4 regions of the Mesorhizobium sp. M4A.F.Ca.ET.022.05.2.1 genome follow, and region 4 is predicted to be linked to each of the others. Evidence: predicted binding sites of a transcription regulator. Region 4 holds the regulator's gene; each other region holds the start of a gene.
What was found. Region 4 encodes PhoB, which activates phosphate uptake and scavenging genes when phosphate is short. Its sites were predicted from a motif close to TGTCATNNANCTGTCAT; they were not measured.
Positions count from the first base shown of each region.

Region 1: the regulator PhoB is predicted to act here: its motif matches at 2,135-2,151, upstream of phnF (phosphonate metabolism transcriptional regulator PhnF).
Region 2: the regulator PhoB is predicted to act here: its motif matches at 1,825-1,841, upstream of ppk2 (polyphosphate kinase 2).
Region 3: the regulator PhoB is predicted to act here: its motif matches at 1,549-1,565, upstream of EN745_RS12140 (acid phosphatase).

Region 1 covers NZ_RZOJ01000095.1:4,577-8,373, forward strand. Annotated here, with positions in the region: gene EN745_RS13240 (zinc-binding alcohol dehydrogenase family protein) at 1-512, shown strand, start outside; gene EN745_RS13245 (amidohydrolase family protein) at 517-1,347, shown strand; gene phnF (phosphonate metabolism transcriptional regulator PhnF) at 1,344-2,093, opposite strand; gene phnG (phosphonate C-P lyase system protein PhnG) at 2,233-2,694, shown strand; gene phnH (phosphonate C-P lyase system protein PhnH) at 2,694-3,299, shown strand; gene EN745_RS13265 (carbon-phosphorus lyase complex subunit PhnI) at 3,301-3,797, shown strand, end outside.
Region 2 covers NZ_RZOJ01000135.1:7,604-11,400, reverse strand. Annotated here, with positions in the region: gene EN745_RS16575 (dihydrofolate reductase family protein) at 1-625, shown strand, start outside; gene ppk2 (polyphosphate kinase 2) at 813-1,733, opposite strand; gene EN745_RS16565 (aldo/keto reductase) at 1,977-3,020, shown strand; gene EN745_RS16560 (glycosyl transferase family 90) at 3,035-3,797, opposite strand, start outside.
Region 3 covers NZ_RZOJ01000082.1:13,344-17,140, forward strand. Annotated here, with positions in the region: gene EN745_RS12140 (acid phosphatase) at 1-1,408, opposite strand, end outside; partial or broken gene EN745_RS12145 (cytochrome-c peroxidase) at 1,657-2,866, shown strand; gene EN745_RS12150 (phytochelatin synthase family protein) at 2,971-3,633, shown strand.
Region 4 covers NZ_RZOJ01000281.1:243-4,039, reverse strand. Annotated here, with positions in the region: gene EN745_RS24530 (ROK family protein) at 120-1,364, shown strand; gene phoB (phosphate regulon transcriptional regulator PhoB) at 1,368-2,057, opposite strand; gene phoU (phosphate signaling complex protein PhoU) at 2,077-2,787, opposite strand; gene pstB (phosphate ABC transporter ATP-binding protein PstB) at 2,811-3,635, opposite strand; partial or broken gene EN745_RS24510 (ABC transporter permease subunit) at 3,651-3,797, opposite strand, start outside.

The DNA.
Region 1 (3,797 bases), on a different contig from region 4:
GCCCGATTGGGCTCGGCACCGCCCTGTTTGCCCGCATCGCCGGCCTCGATGTCAGCCTGCTCGATATGAGTAGCGAACGCCTGGGCTTTGCTGAAAACGAACTGGGCTTCGCCACGCTCGATGGCTCGAAGGCACAGGCGACCGATCTGGCGCGCGAAGCGACCAGCGGCGAAGGTTTCGACATGGTCTTCGATGCCACCGGCAACACGCAGTCGGTGCAGTCGGCCTTCGCCCATGTCGCGCATGGCGGCAGCCTCGTGCTCGTCAGTGTCGTCAAGGACGACATCACCTTCTCCGACCCGGAATTCCACAAACGCGAGATGACACTGATCGGCAGCCGCAACGCGCTGAGCGCCGACTTCGACCACGTCGCGGCTTCGATCCGCAATGGTGCCGTGCAGATGGGAAAGCTCGTCACCCATCGCACGACCCTTGCCGGCACGCCTCGCGACCTCGCAAGGTGGGCGCATGAGAAATCAGGCCTGATCAAGGCCGTCATCGAAGTCGGGTAGGACCATGCTGAGGATCGACGCGCACCAGCATTATTGGCAGATCGCGCGCGGCGACTATTTCTGGATGGGGCCGCACGTCGCGCCGATCGTTCGCGACGTCTTCCCGGCCGACCTCGCGCCGCATCTGCAGGCCGCCGGCATCGCCCGCACCGTCGTGGTGCAGGCGGCGGCGACCGTCGCCGAAACCGAATTCATGCTCGACCTCGCCGACAAGGACGACAGCATCGCGGCCGTGGTCGGCTGGGTCGATCTCGAGGCCGACGATGTCGAGGCGACGCTGCGCCGGCTGGCGGCGCGGCCGAAGTTCCGCGGCATAAGGCCAATGCTGCAGGACATCGACGACACCTTTGATATTTTGAAGCCGAAGCAGCTCGCCGCGCTGAAGCTTTTGCCGAAACTCGGCCTGCGTTTCGACGCGCTGGCGCAGCCGCGCCATTTGCCGGTGGTCGCCGCACTCGCCGACCACATGCCTGACCTGCCGATCGTCGTCGACCACGCGGCAAAACCCTTCATCGCCAAGGGCATCCTAGAGCCCTGGGCGAGCGACATGGTGGCGCTGGCGAAGCGGCCGTCGGTGGTCTGCAAATTCTCCGGCCTGGTCACCGAGGCCGGGCCGAACTGGTCGATCGCCGGCCTCAAGCCCTATGCCGACCACCTGCTCGCCTGCTTCGGGCCGGACCGGCTGATGTTCGGCAGCGACTGGCCGGTGTGCGAGCTCGCCGCCACCTACGAGAATTGGCTGGCCGCCGCGAGGGAACTCCTGGCAGGCCTTTCGCCGGTGGAGCAGGACGCCGTCTTCGGCGGCACCGCCGCGCGCTTCTACGGCATCAGCTAGTCATTGGCCGACAGTTTCAGCTCGACCCGCTCCGCCGGAAACCGCGACTCGGAAAACTGGATCGGCTGACCGTCGAGTGTGACGTTGACCGCGACCGTCACCAGCACGATGGCGCCGGGCTGCAGGTCGAGATCGGCAAGATCGGCGGCATCGGCATGGCGCGCCGACAGCACCGTCGATTGCCTGAGATAGTCGTTGATGCCGAAGCGCTTCAGCGATGCGGTGACCGATCCCGTCTCCGCCATGGCGGCATCGATGCCGGCGAAGCGTTTGGCGTCGAACCAGGCGGTGGCGCGCGACACCGGATGGCCATCGGCTTCGCCGCGCGTCTCCAGGCAGAGCAGGGCGGCTCCCCTGGCGAGCTTCAAGGCATCGGCGATGCGCCGGCTGGCCGGCTCAACCGATGAGGCAAGCAGCGCAATATGCCGTTCGCTCGTCTGCCCCTGCAGGCCCGTCGAAAAGCGCGTGCGGGCGCCGATCGGGTAGGAGAGCCGCTTGCGCGACAAAACGAAGGTGCCGCGCCCCTGCTCGGCCCTGAGCACGCCTTCCTGCACCAGCGCCGCGATGGCGCTGCGCACCGTGTGGCGGTTGACGCCATAGCGTTCGGCAAGCGCCATTTCCGGCGGCAGCGCCGCGTTCTCGGCAAAGTCGCCGGCGGCGATTCCCTGCAAAATCTGATCGGCGATCTGCCGCCACAGCGAAACGCCGCTGCGCCGCTCGATGCTGGCTGCCTGCTGCCCACTCATGCCCGCCCCCGGTTCTCTCACCAGCCCAGACTTTTCGCCGGTGTCATCCACCCGTCATGGACTCGCGCTAGCTAATGCGTATAATTTGTATAATTGTCTATATCAATAGACAAATTTGCGCAACCGATGGAGTGCCGCCATGCGAGGACAGGACGCGCGCGAGCAGGCCAGGCGCAAGGCGGCGATGGCGACGCTGGCGCAGTCCGGCGGCGACGAGATCGCCCGGCTCTGGAGCGAGGCCGGCCTGCCCCTGGAAGCCGAGCTACTGCGCGGCCCCGAAACCGGCCTGGTGACGGTGCGCGGCCGCATCGGCGGCGGCGGCGCGCCCTTCAATGTCGGCGAGGCGACGGTCACCCGCGCCACGGTGCGCCTGCCCTCCGGCCAGGTCGGCCATAGCTATGCGCTCGGCCGCGACAGGCAGAAGGCGAAGCTGGCCGCGATCGCCGATGCGCTGTGGCAGGATCCGGCCCATCGCGACGTTGTCGAGACCAGGGTGATCGCGCCGCTGCGCGCTGTGCTCACCGAGGCGCACGAAAAACGCCGTGCCGAGACGGCGGCGACAAAAGTGGATTTCTTCACCATGGTGCGCGGAGAGGACTGATGGAGACGCAATCGATCGAAGGCGGTTTCGCCGATCCGGTCTTCAATGCGCAGACGGTGTTCCGCGCCGTCATGGATGCGATGGCGCGGCCGGGCAGCGTGCAGCCGCTGCCGGCCTTTGCCCGTCCGCCGGCGCCACTGTCAGCGACTTCAGGCGCGGTCGCGCTGGCGCTCTGCGACAACGACACGGCGCTCTGGCTCGATCCGGGCTTGCAAGCCGAGCCATCGGTCAGATCCTGGCTCGGCTTCCACACCGGCGCGCCGCTCGCCAACACGCCGGCCGACGCGCATTTCGCCATTGTGGCCAGGCCGGCCGAGATGATGGCGCTGGATGGCTTTTCGCAAGGCACGCAGGAATATCCCGACCGCTCGACGACGCTGATCCTCATCGTCAGCGATCTCGCCTCGGGCGCTCCCCTGCTGCTCGAAGGCCCGGGCATCGAGAAGATGGCGATGCTCGCGCCGGCCGAGATGCCGCGCCACTTCATCGAGCAGTGGAAGCAGAACAGCCAGCGCTTTCCGCGCGGCGTCGACATCATCCTGGCAGCACCGGACGGGGTCGCCTGCCTGCCGCGCACCACGCGCATCAAGACGATGGAGGCCTGACATGTATGTCGCGGTGAAAGGCGGCGAGGCCGCGATTGCCAATGCGCACCGCCTGCTTGCCGATCGCCGGCGCGGCGACCGCTCAGTGCCGGCATTGCGCCTCGACCAGATCGTCGAGCAACTGGCGCTCGGCGTCGACCGGGTGATGAGCGAGGGTTCGCTCTACGACCGCGAGCTGGCCGCGCTCGCCATTGTCCAGGCACGCGGCGACATGATCGAAGCGATCTTCCTCATCCGCGCCTATCGCACCACGCTGCCGCGCTTCGGCTACACCAGCGCGGTCGACACCGGCGCCATGCTCATCGAGCGCCGCGTGTCGGCGACCTACAAGGACCTGCCCGGCGGTCAGCTGCTCGGCCCGACCTTCGACTACACCCACCGGCTGCTCGATCCCGAACTTGCCGCCGGCGGCGACGTCGCCGAGCCGATGGAACGCCCCATCGAGGCCGAGCCGATGCTGCGCGTTTCGGCGATCCTTGCCCGCGAAGGCCTGATCGA
Region 2 (3,797 bases), on a different contig from region 4:
ATTCACCCTGTCGCTTGACGGCTTCGGCGCCGGTCCGGATCAGGATCTCGCCAACCCGCTCGGTATCGGCGGCGAGAACCTGCACAAATGGATGATCGGCACCCGCTTTTTTCGCAAGATTGTGATGGGCAAGGACGGCGGTACCACCGGCACGGACGACGCGTTCGCCACGCGCAGCTTCGAGAATGTCGGCGCCTGGATCCTCGGCCGCAACATGTTCGGCCCGATCCGCGGCGAATGGCCGGACGAGACCTGGAAGGGCTGGTGGGGCGACAACCCCCCCTATCACGTGCCGACCTTCGTGCTGACGCATCACAAGCGGGCGCCGATCGCCATGGAAGGCGGCACGACCTTTTACTTCGTCACCGACGGCATCCACTCGGCGCTGGAGCAAGCCAGGGAGGCGGCTGGCGGCAAGGATGTGCGGGTCGGCGGCGGCGTTTCGACCATCCGACAATATCTGCACGAGAAGCTCATAGACGAGATGCACCTAGCGGTATCGCCGGTGCTGCTCGGCAAGGGCGAGCATCTTTTCGCCGGCCTGGACATGCCCGGCCTTGGCTATCGCTGCACCGAGCAGGTGGCAACGCCCCTCGCCACGCATGTGGTGATTGAGCGGGCGTGATTACAGCTCTTTCTCCCCGTTCACGGGGAGAAATGCCCGGCAGGGCAATGAGGGGCCGCGCTGCCGGTTGAAGATTGGCGACAAGCCGCTGACGGCGAACTAAGGCTCAATTGCTGACGTCGGCGCCGCCCCTCATCCGCCCTTCGGGCACCTTCTCCCCGTGAACGGGGAGAAGGAAAAAAGATGCTCAATACTTCTCCGGCACGTAAAGCTCGCGCGGCAGCACCTGGCGCTCGTATTCGGGATTGAAGACGCGCTCGGGCAGCGTGATCTCCTCGTGCGGAACCTCCTCATAGGGAAACTGCTGCAGCAGATGGTCGATGCAGTTCAGCCGGGCGCGCTTCTTGTCGTTGCCCTCGACGATGAACCAGGGCGCCTCGGGGATGTTGGTACGGGCGAAGGTCTCTTCCTTGGCCTTGGTATACTGCTCCCACCGCACGCGCGACTGCAGGTCCATCGGCGACAGCTTCCACTGCTTCATCGGGTCGTGGATGCGCATCAGGAAGCGCATCTGCTGCTCCTCGTCGGTGATCGAGAACCAGTATTTGACCAGCGTTATGCCGGAGCGCACCAGCATGCGTTCGAATTCCGGCACGTCGTGGAAGAATTCCTCCACCTGGTCCGGCCCGGCAAAGCCCATCACCCGCTCGACGCCGGAGCGGTTGTACCAGGAGCGGTCGAACAGCACGATCTCGCCGCCGGCAGGCAGATGCGGCACGTAGCGCTGGAAATACCACTGCGACTTCTCGCGCTCGGTCGGCGCCGGCAGCGCCACGACGCGGCAGATGCGCGGATTGAGCCGCTGGGTGATGCGCTTGATGACGCCGCCCTTGCCGGCCGAGTCGCGGCCTTCGAAGATCACGACGACCTTCTTCTTGTGGTAGGCCACCCAGGACTGCAGCTTGATCAGCTCGGATTGCAGCCGCAGCAGGTCACGGAAATATTGCTGCCGCTCGATCGAAGGCGGATGCGAATCCTTGTAGATCTTGGCGATCTCCAGCGACAGCGCCGGCTCCGATAGCTCCAGTTCGTAGTCCTCGTCGAGCGTGTCGGCGAGTTCGGCTTCCAGCCAGTCCCTGGCTCCGGAATTCGATTTCAGTTCGTTCATCGTGCTGCTCCGCGTGCCAGCCTGCCATGTGTGGTGGGATGACACCCTGCTGCCGCGCGCCATCCTGAGCCGACTTCAATAAAGGCCGGCAATGACGGTTTTATTGCAATACCGTCGCTTGAGATTTGAACGACCGCTCGCCGCGACAGGGCGACAAACCGGTGAACTTGTCCTACAAATATGCGTTCTCATTCGGGCAGCCCGCTCGTGGCGCCTCTCCCAATGCAATCGCGAGGATCTCAAATGGAATACCGCACGCTCGGCCGTTCCGGGCTGAAGGTTTCGACGTTGACGCTCGGCACCATGACCTTCGGCGGCGCCGGCGCCTTCGCGGCGGTCGGCAAGACCGACCTCAATGAAGCTAGCCGGATGATCGATCTCTGCATCGATGCCGGCATCAACCTCATCGACACCGCCAATGTCTATTCGAACGGGATTTCGGAAGAGATCATCGGCGAGGCTCTGGGCGGCAAGCGTAAGGACGACGTGCTGATCGCCTCCAAGGCGCGCATGCGCATCGGCAAGGGTCCCAACGACGAGGGCCTGTCGCGCCATCACCTGATCCGCGAGTGCGAGAAGAGCCTGAAGCGGCTGAAGACCGATGTTATCGACATCTACTTCCTGCACGAATGGGATGGCGTGACGCCGCTGGAGGAGACGATTGCCGCGCTCGACACGCTGGTGAGCCAGGGCAAGATCCGCTATGTCGGCTGCTCGAACTATTCCGGCTGGCAGGTGATGAAGGCGCTCGCCATCAGCGACAGCAGCCACCAGCCGCGTTTCGTCACCCAGCAGATCCACTACACGCTCGAGGCCCGCGAGGCCGAATACGAGCTCTTGCCTATCTCGGTCGACCAGGGGCTCGGCGTGCTGGTGTGGAGCCCGCTCGCCGGCGGATTGCTCAGCGGCAAGTACGACCGCAACAGCCCAACCGCCCGCCAGCTCGGCGGCTGGTCGGAGCCGCCGATCCGCGACCAAGACCGGCTGTGGCGGATCGTCGACGTGCTCGTCGACATCGGCAAGGCCAGGGGCGTATCGGGCGCGCAGGTGGCGCTCGCCTGGCTGCTCGGCCGGCCGGCCGTCTCGTCGCTGGTGATCGGCGCCCGCAGCGAGGCGCAGCTCAAGGACAACATCGCCGCCGCCAGCCTGACTCTGTCCTTCGACGAGCGTGCGCGGCTCGACGCCGTCAGCCGGCCGCCGGTCCTCTACCCCTATTGGCACCAGCAGCTGACGGCCAAGGGCCGCTTCGGACCGGCCGACCTGGTGCTCGACCGCAGCGATATCTGAGGGGCCGCAACGGGTCAGCCGGCGATGAAGCGCCAGACTTCGGGATCCGGTTTGACCTGGCCGCTCAGCACGAAATATTTGTAGAGGACGAGCAGCGAGATCGCCTGTTCGTCCCGCTCGTTGCGGAATTTTCGGCAATAGGCGTTGGCGGCGGCGACGATGCGTTCGGCCTCGGCCGGGTGCCTTTCGAAATGACGCACCTTGTCGGCGAGATCGGAGAAGTCAGGCGCCAGCTGCACATAGTGGACACCGGCCCTGACCTCGCTTTCGGTGAACCAGGTCTCGTAAGTCGGTGGCGGCATCAGGCAGAGCGAGTTCGAGCTCATGATCCATTTGAGGTTGGTCGCGACATCGTTGCCTTCGAGCGAGACAATGTAGCGGTAGCGCCGCTGCTCATCGATGGTGAGATAGGGTTTTTGGTATTCGGCCTTCGCGTCCTTTTTCGGCGTCCCGACATCGCAGATCGGCAAGTGGCGCACCACATCGAGGAACCGCGTGCGGATCGGGTTGTTGAGATCGCCGCGCCAAACCACCAGCGGACGCTTGTCGGCGAAGGGCTGTCGGTCGGCGGGCATCTGGAAGTGGCGGAACTTGTCCAGCTTCATCAGCACCGCATTGCCGTTGCCGTCCATGATCGGCCGGTCCTTGACGATCGCCGGCATCTTGGGAACGTCGATGACATCGCCAAATTCGAGGTCGATGAGCAGCACCGGATCAAAATAGCGGGCAAACTCCTTCAGGTCGTAATAATACATGCTCGGCGAGAACGGCAGCCGG
Region 3 (3,797 bases), on a different contig from region 4:
GCAGGATCGAGGTCGTGTCGTACTGCGTGTGGTCGACGGTCCCCAGCTTTGCATAGGGCGAGATGATGAAGGCGGGAATGCGGTTGCCCGGGCCCCAGCGGTCGGCCCTGGGCGGCGCGATATGGTCCCAGAAGCCGCCATTCTCGTCATAGGTGACGACGACCAGCATATGCGGCCATTGCGGGCTCTTCTCCAGATGCGACACGATGTCGGCCAGATGCTTGTCGCCGCTGGTGACGTCGGCATAACCGCCATGCTCGTTGAGATTGCCCTGCGGCTTGTAGAAGCTCACTGAAGGCAGCTTGCCGTCGTCGATCGCCTTGATGAACTCGACGCCGTCGAGGCCGCCATCCTTCAGGTGCTCGGCGCGCGCGGCGGTGCCCGGCGCGTAGGCCGCGAAATAGTTGAACGGCTGGTGGTGGAACTGGAAGTTCGGCACTGGCGTGGCGTTCTTGCCGTCGAGCGCCGCCTGCCAGGCGCCGGAGTACCAGGCCCAGGAGACGCCCTTCAGCGACAGCAGGTCGCCGATGGTGATCTCGTGCTGCGGCGGCAGCGTGGTCGGCTGCGCCGGATCGGCCAAGGCCTTGTCACCGCCCTCGGCCGGCTTGTTGGCGCTCGGCTGGTAAGGCGGCTGCATGGTGTTGACGGCGTAGAAATCCGGCGTGATGGCGCCGTCATTGACGAATTTCGGCGCACCGCCCAAAGCCGAGGCTGGCGAATTGTCGGCCATCTTGAGCGTCACGCCGTCGGGCTCGACGACGGCGATCTGGCCTTTGACCGGGCTGGTGTCGGCATGCGGATAGACCGGCGCGCAGGCGCAGGCGAGCATGATGTGGTTGAGGAAGGAGCCGCCGAAGGCGCCCTGGAAGAAATTGTCGGCGAGCACGTATTTCCTTCCCACCGCCCACATTGGCAACGTTGAGCCATCATAGTGGCCCATGACGAGCGAGCCGGAATCGGCCCAGGCGACGAACTTGTCGTTCCGGCCGGCGTCGATCTGCATCTGCTCCTGGTAGAAGCGGTGCCAGAGGTCGCGGGTGATGACGCCGGTGTTTTCATTAAAACCCTTGGGATCGTCGATGGCGAAGCTGGCATTGGCGAGATGCGCGGTCTGAGCCTCCGTCACCGCAGGGGTTACGCCCTTGCCGGTCAGGCCGCCCCAGGCCGGCGGCAGCTCGGCAAGCGGCTTGCCGTCGCGGTCGAGCTGGCGGGCCTGGTCGGCCGAGACATTGGCCAGGCCATTGGCGCCGGGGAAGCCGCCATAGAGATTATCGAAGCTGCGGTTCTCGGCGTAGATGACGACGACGGTGTCGATCTTGTCGAAGCCGGGAGGAGCCGCATGGGCAGCGGCGGTGAGCGATGCCAGGGCGGTGGAGGCCAGGCAAAGCGAGAACAGGGACCTAGTCATGGGGGATGCCTCGTGGCTGGGGATGGCTGGAGGACGGCAATCGATGAACAAGCAGGCGCGGAAGCAGCTACTGCGATGCCTCTGTCACTTTTGTGACATTTTCCGCCCTGCGCGAACACGGTTGCGTGAGCGTCGCGACCGGTCATCAATCCGTTGCACTGGGTACCTAGTTCCGGGGGCAAACCGGACCACGCCCTATGCCGACAAGACGATGGAAAAGCCTGACGATCGCTATCGCCACGGCGTCGATGTTCGGCTTCGCCGGACCCGCGAACACGGCAGGCAGCACCCATCCCGGCCCGCTGTCGCGCGCGGAGGCTTTCGCACGGGCAGAGGCGCTGACGGCGCTGGGGCGCAAGATGTTCTTCGATCCGTCGCTGTCGGCCTCGCGCAAGCAGGCCTGCTCCTCCTGCCACGATCCCGACCACGCCTTTGGGCCAGCCTCGGCGACACCGGTCGAGATGGGCGGGCCTAATGTCGACCGGCCGGGCCTGCGCGCGGGTGCCATCGCTGCGCTACCTGCAGGCGGCACCCCCCTTCACCGAGCACTTCTACGATTCCGAGGATGAGGGCGACGAGAGCGTCGACAACGGCCCGACCGGCGGGCTGACCTGGGACGGCCGCGCCGATCGCGGCCAGCAGCAGGCCAGGATCCCCCTGCTCTCGCCTTTCGAGATGGCCAACAAGGATGAGAGCGGGGTGGTCGCCGCCCTGAGCAAGGCCGCCTATGCGCACGATTTCAAGGCGGCATTCGGCGACGATGTGTTCGAACGGCCGGACGACGCCTTCGACGCCGCGGTCGAGGCGCTCGGCGCGTTCGAACAGAGCAGCGCCGATTTCTACCCCTATTCCAGCCGCTACGACGCTTTCCTTGCCGGCAGGGCGACGCTCTCGGCGCAGGAATTGCGCGGCCGCGTTCTGTTCGAGGACGAAGCCAAGGGCAATTGCGCCAGCTGTCATCTGAGCCGACCCAGCAACAATGGCGAGCCGCCGCAGTTCACCGATTACGGTCTGATCGCCGTTGGCGTGCCCCGCAATGCGGCGATCCCGGCCAATGCCGATCCCGCCTATATCGATCTCGGCCTGTGCGGCCCGCTGCGCACCGACTTCAAAGGACGCGCCGAATATTGCGGGCTGTTCAAGACGCCGACGCTGCGCAACGTGGCGCTGAGGAAAAGCTTCTTCCACAATGGCTATTTCCACACGCTGCGCGACGCGGTCGCCTTCTACGGCAGCCGCGACAGCGATCCCGGCCGCTGGTATCCGAAGAATGCCGACGGCACGGTCGACAAATATGACGACCTGCCAAAGCCTTACTGGCCGAACCTCAACAAGGACCCGCCCTTCGGCGGGAAGCCGGGCGACAGGCCGGCGCTGACCGATGCCGAGATCGACGACATTGTCGCTTTCCTCGGCACGCTGACGGATGCCGACCAGCGAGGCGCTCCGGCGCATTGAGATTCCGGCCGTGGACGATGGCGATGCGTGCCGTCTCGGCGCTGATTGACGTTGCGTGCCGGCTTCTGCAATCTCCTTCTGCTGTATGGCTCCGAGGCACAGCGATGAGGCGCAGTCTTGCATTCGGTGTAATTGCCGGTATCGGCCTGCTCTGCGGCGCCGCATTCCTGATTGCTGGTCCGTCGGCAGTCTCGCCGGACAAGATCCAGTCGTCGGTTATCCGCGCGCCCGAATTGATCGACCGTGCCTGGAAGTTGCCCGTGGCCGCTGCTTTCAATGCCGACGTCGAATGGCAATCGAACGCATCAAGGTGCGGTCCGGCAAGCGTGGCAAACATGTTCCGCTCGATCGGCGAAGAAGAGACGACGGAAGCTGAAGTGCTTGCGGGAACGGGAAAGTGCTGGACCGGTTTCTGCATCATCGGGCTGACCCTGGACGAGGTTGCCGAAGTCGCTCGAAGCAAGACCAAGCGGAAAGTATCCGTGCTTCGGAACCTGACTGCCGAGGAGTTCCTCGCGCATATGAAGCGCGCCAACGATCCCGGCCGCCGCTACATCATCAACTTTACGAGGGAGAGGATTTTCGGCGCCGGCGCCGGCCACTTTTCCCCGATCGGAGGATATATGGAGGCCGAGGACATGGTTTTCGTCCTTGACGTCAACCAGCGCTACAAGCCCTGGCTGATCGAGCGCGAACGCCTGTTCTCGGCCATGGACACGATCGATTCCGATGGCGACAGGAAGCGCGGTTTGCTGCTGATCGAGTGACGACGGATGCGATGCCCGGGCGCCTGTCCAGGCATGGCTAAATGCCCGATCTTGATGCCGAAACGACCAAGGCTGGGCTTTCATATGCAATATTGCTAATATGTGTACTCGCTCACATGACTACAGCACGCCGGCTGCTACGGTGGCTGCTCGTCGCATGATGG
Region 4 (3,797 bases):
TTTTCGAGCTCCGTAATAAATAAATGACAGGCCGGCCCGCTTCTGCCACAATTCATATGGTGTCCGCCGACGGCCCCTTGAGATCAAAAACGGCCGCGACGACCGGGAGGAAATAGGGCATGTCGGTTGGAATCCGCCACGACGATCTGCGCCGACGCAACCGGGCGATGGTGATTTCGGCCGTGCGCCGCGCCGGCCAGCCGTCGCGGACCGAGATCGCCGCCACCACCGGCCTCAGCCATTCGACCATCTCGGCGATCTCGTCCGACCTGATCCAGGAAGGCATCCTGACCGAGAGCAAGGCAAATGAGGCTGTTTCGCTGAAGCGCGGTCGGCCGCAGGTCGGGCTGGCGCTCAATCCGGAAGCCACCGCAGTGATGACGGTGGTCCTGTCGCTGAACTTCCTTTCCGTCGCCGTCATCGACTATGCCGGACAGGTCATTGCCGAAGAGCAGCGCCGCCTCGATACGGCGATCATGCCGCGCGACGAGCTGATCGGCGAATGCGTGGCCATCGTCCGGCGCCGCTTCGAGGATCCCGATCTCGACGTCCGCGGCGTCGCCCGCATCGCCATGGGCATCCAGGGCATCACCGACACCCATGCCCGCGCCATGTTGTGGTCGCCGATCACGCCGCAGACCGACATCGCCTTCGCCGACATACTGGAAGCCGAATTCGGCGTTCCGGCTACCATGGAGAATGACTGCAACATGATGGCGGTGGCCTTGCAGTGGCGTGACCCTGACCGCTACCGCGACGACTTCATCGCCATCCTGCTGTCGCACGGCATCGGCATGGGGCTGGTGCTGAAGGGAGAGCTGTTCACCGGCACCCATTCCTCGGGCGGCGAATTCGGCCATATGATCCACCGGCCGGGCGGCGCGCTCTGCCGCTGCGGGCGGCGCGGCTGCGTCGAGGCCTATGCCGGCAACTACGCCATCTGGCGCAATGCCAAGGAGATGGGCGAGGACGCCGAGCCGGTCGATGTCAGCGACGCCGACATGCGCTCGCTCGCCGCGCGGGCGCGCGCCGGCGACGGTCCGGAGCGCCAAGCCTATCGCAAGGCCGGCGAGGCGCTCGGCTTCGGCCTCGGCAGCCTGTTCGCGCTGATCGATCCCGCACCCGTCGCCATGGTCGGCGTCAGCGCCGCCGCCTTCGACCTGATCGAGCCGGCGCTGCGCGAGGCGATCGCCCAGACCGCCGGCGGCCAGCATTCGAAATCGATCTCGTTCGACACCGAGCCGAACGAACTGCCGCTGATCCGCGAGGGCTGCGCCATGCGCGCGCTGACCTTCGTCGACCAGGAGATTTTCGCACCAGGCGTCCAGGCGAAAGGCAGCGCCGTCGGGAAGAGCGTGGCCTGAGCGTCAATCTTCCCTGATCGCGTAGCCCGCGCCGCGTATGGTGCGGATGACATCCGGCATGCGGCCATTGTTGACCGCCTTGCGCAAGCGCCCGACATGCACGTCCACGGTGCGCTCGTCGATGTAGATCGTCTCGCCCCAGACATTGTCGAGCAGCTGGCTGCGCGAGAACACCCGGCCGGGATGCCGCATCATGAATTCGAGCAGCCGGAATTCGGTCGGGCCGAGCCGGATCTCGCTCTTCTTGCGGTAAACGCGATGCGACTCGCGATCGAGCACGATGTCGCCGACCTTGAGCATGCTGGACAGGACTTCCGGCTTGGCGCGGCGTAGCAGCGCCTTCACCCGCGCCATGAACTCCGGCGTAGAGAACGGCTTGACCAGATAGTCGTCGGCGCCGGTCGAAAGGCCGCGCACCCGGTCGCTTTCCTCGCCGCGCGCCGTCAGCATGATGATCGGCAGCCGCTCGGTCTCCGGCCGCATCCTGAGGCGCCGGCAGAGCTCGATGCCGGAAACCGCCGGCACCATCCAGTCGAGCACCAGCAAATCGGGCACGTTTTCCTGCAGCCGGATCTCGGCCTCGTCGCCGCGTGTGACCACCTCGACCTGGTAGCCTTCCGATTCCAGATTGTAGCGGAGCAGCACCCCCAGCGGCTCCTCGTCCTCCACCACCATGATGCGTGGCGCGATCATCAGCCGGTCACCCTTCTTCTCAGGCCGCCGGCGCCGACATCGCCGTCTCGTCCAGCTTCGGACGATTGGCGGGCAGTTGCTGACCGGTCAGCACGTAGTAGGCGTTCTCGGCAATGTTGGTGACATGGTCGCCGATGCGCTCCAGGTTCTTGGCGCAGAACAGAAGATGCGTGCAAGCGGTGATGTTGCGCGGATCTTCCATCATGTAGGTCAGGAGCTCCCGGAACACCGAGGTGTATTTGACGTCGATGCGTTCGTCGTCGTTGCGGAGCTTGGCAAGCGCCGCGGCATCCGCGGCGGCATATTGCTCGATGACGCCCTGCACCTGGACCAGCACAAGCTGCGCCATGCCGTCGATGGAATGCGAGAGATCACGCGGCGTGACGCTGAGGCCGACGGTACCGACACGCTTGGCGATGTTCTTGGCGAGGTCGCCGATGCGTTCGAGGTCGCCCGCCATACGGATGGAGCCGACCACGGCGCGCAGATCGTTGGCCATCGGCTGCCGCTTGGCGATCAGCGTGATGGCGCGGTCGTCGAGTTCGCGCTGGCGTGCATCCATGATGGCGTCGTCGGAAACAACGCGCTGCGCCAGGGCATTGTCGGAATTGAGCAGCGCGCGCGTCGAGCCGGCGACCATCGAGCGGGCGAGATCGCCCATGTCAGCGATCAGCTTGCTGATCGCTCCCAGATCCTCGTCGAAAGACGCAACCGTATGATGTTCACCCATGATCCTGTCCTCGTGCGTGGAAATCAGCCGAACCGGCCGGTGATGTAGTCCTGGGTGCGTTTGTCGTCGGGGTTGGTGAACATCTTGTCGGTGGCGCCCTCCTCGACCAGGTAGCCGAGATGGAACATCGCCGTGCGCTGCGACACGCGGGCCGCCTGCTGCATCGAGTGGGTGACGATGACGATCGTGTAGTTCTGGCGCAGCTCGTCGATCAGCTCCTCGACACGGGCGGTGGCGATCGGGTCGAGCGCCGAGCAGGGCTCGTCCATCAGGATCACTTCCGGCGACACGGCGATGGCGCGGGCGATGCACAGGCGTTGCTGCTGGCCGCCGGACAGGCCGGTGCCGGGCTCGTGCAGGCGGTCCTTCACCTCGTTCCAGATCGCCGCCTTCTTCAGACTGGATTCGACGATCTGGTCCATGTCGGCCTTGCGCTTGGCCAGCCCATGGATGCGCGGGCCGTAGGCGACATTCTCGTAGATCGACTTCGGGAACGGGTTGGGCTTCTGGAACACCATGCCGACGCGAGCCCTGAGCTCCACGACGTCGATGTTCTTGTCGTAGATATCCTCCTCGTCCAGCGTGATCTTGCCGGTCACGCGCGCCGAGTCGATGGTGTCGTTCATGCGGTTGAGGCAGCGCAGGAAGGTCGACTTGCCGCAGCCCGAAGGTCCGATCAGCGCCGTCACCTGATTGAGGCGGACGTCGAGATTGACGTCGAACAGCGCCTGCTTTTCGCCGTAGAACACGCCGACCTTGTCGCCGCGCATCTTGATCACTTCGTTCGACTTGGCGTTCATCTTGTCGCCCACTGCGTTTTCAAGAGACTGTTCGGTCATGATGTTCATACCAGATGCCTTCTTTTACCAGCGCCGTTCGAACCGGCGCCTGAGCACGATCGCTGTGATGTTCATGGCCATGAGGAAGACGAGCAGGATGATGATGGCGCCCGACATACGCTCGACGAAGGCGCGTTCGGCCTCGTTGGCCCACATGTAGATCTGCACCGG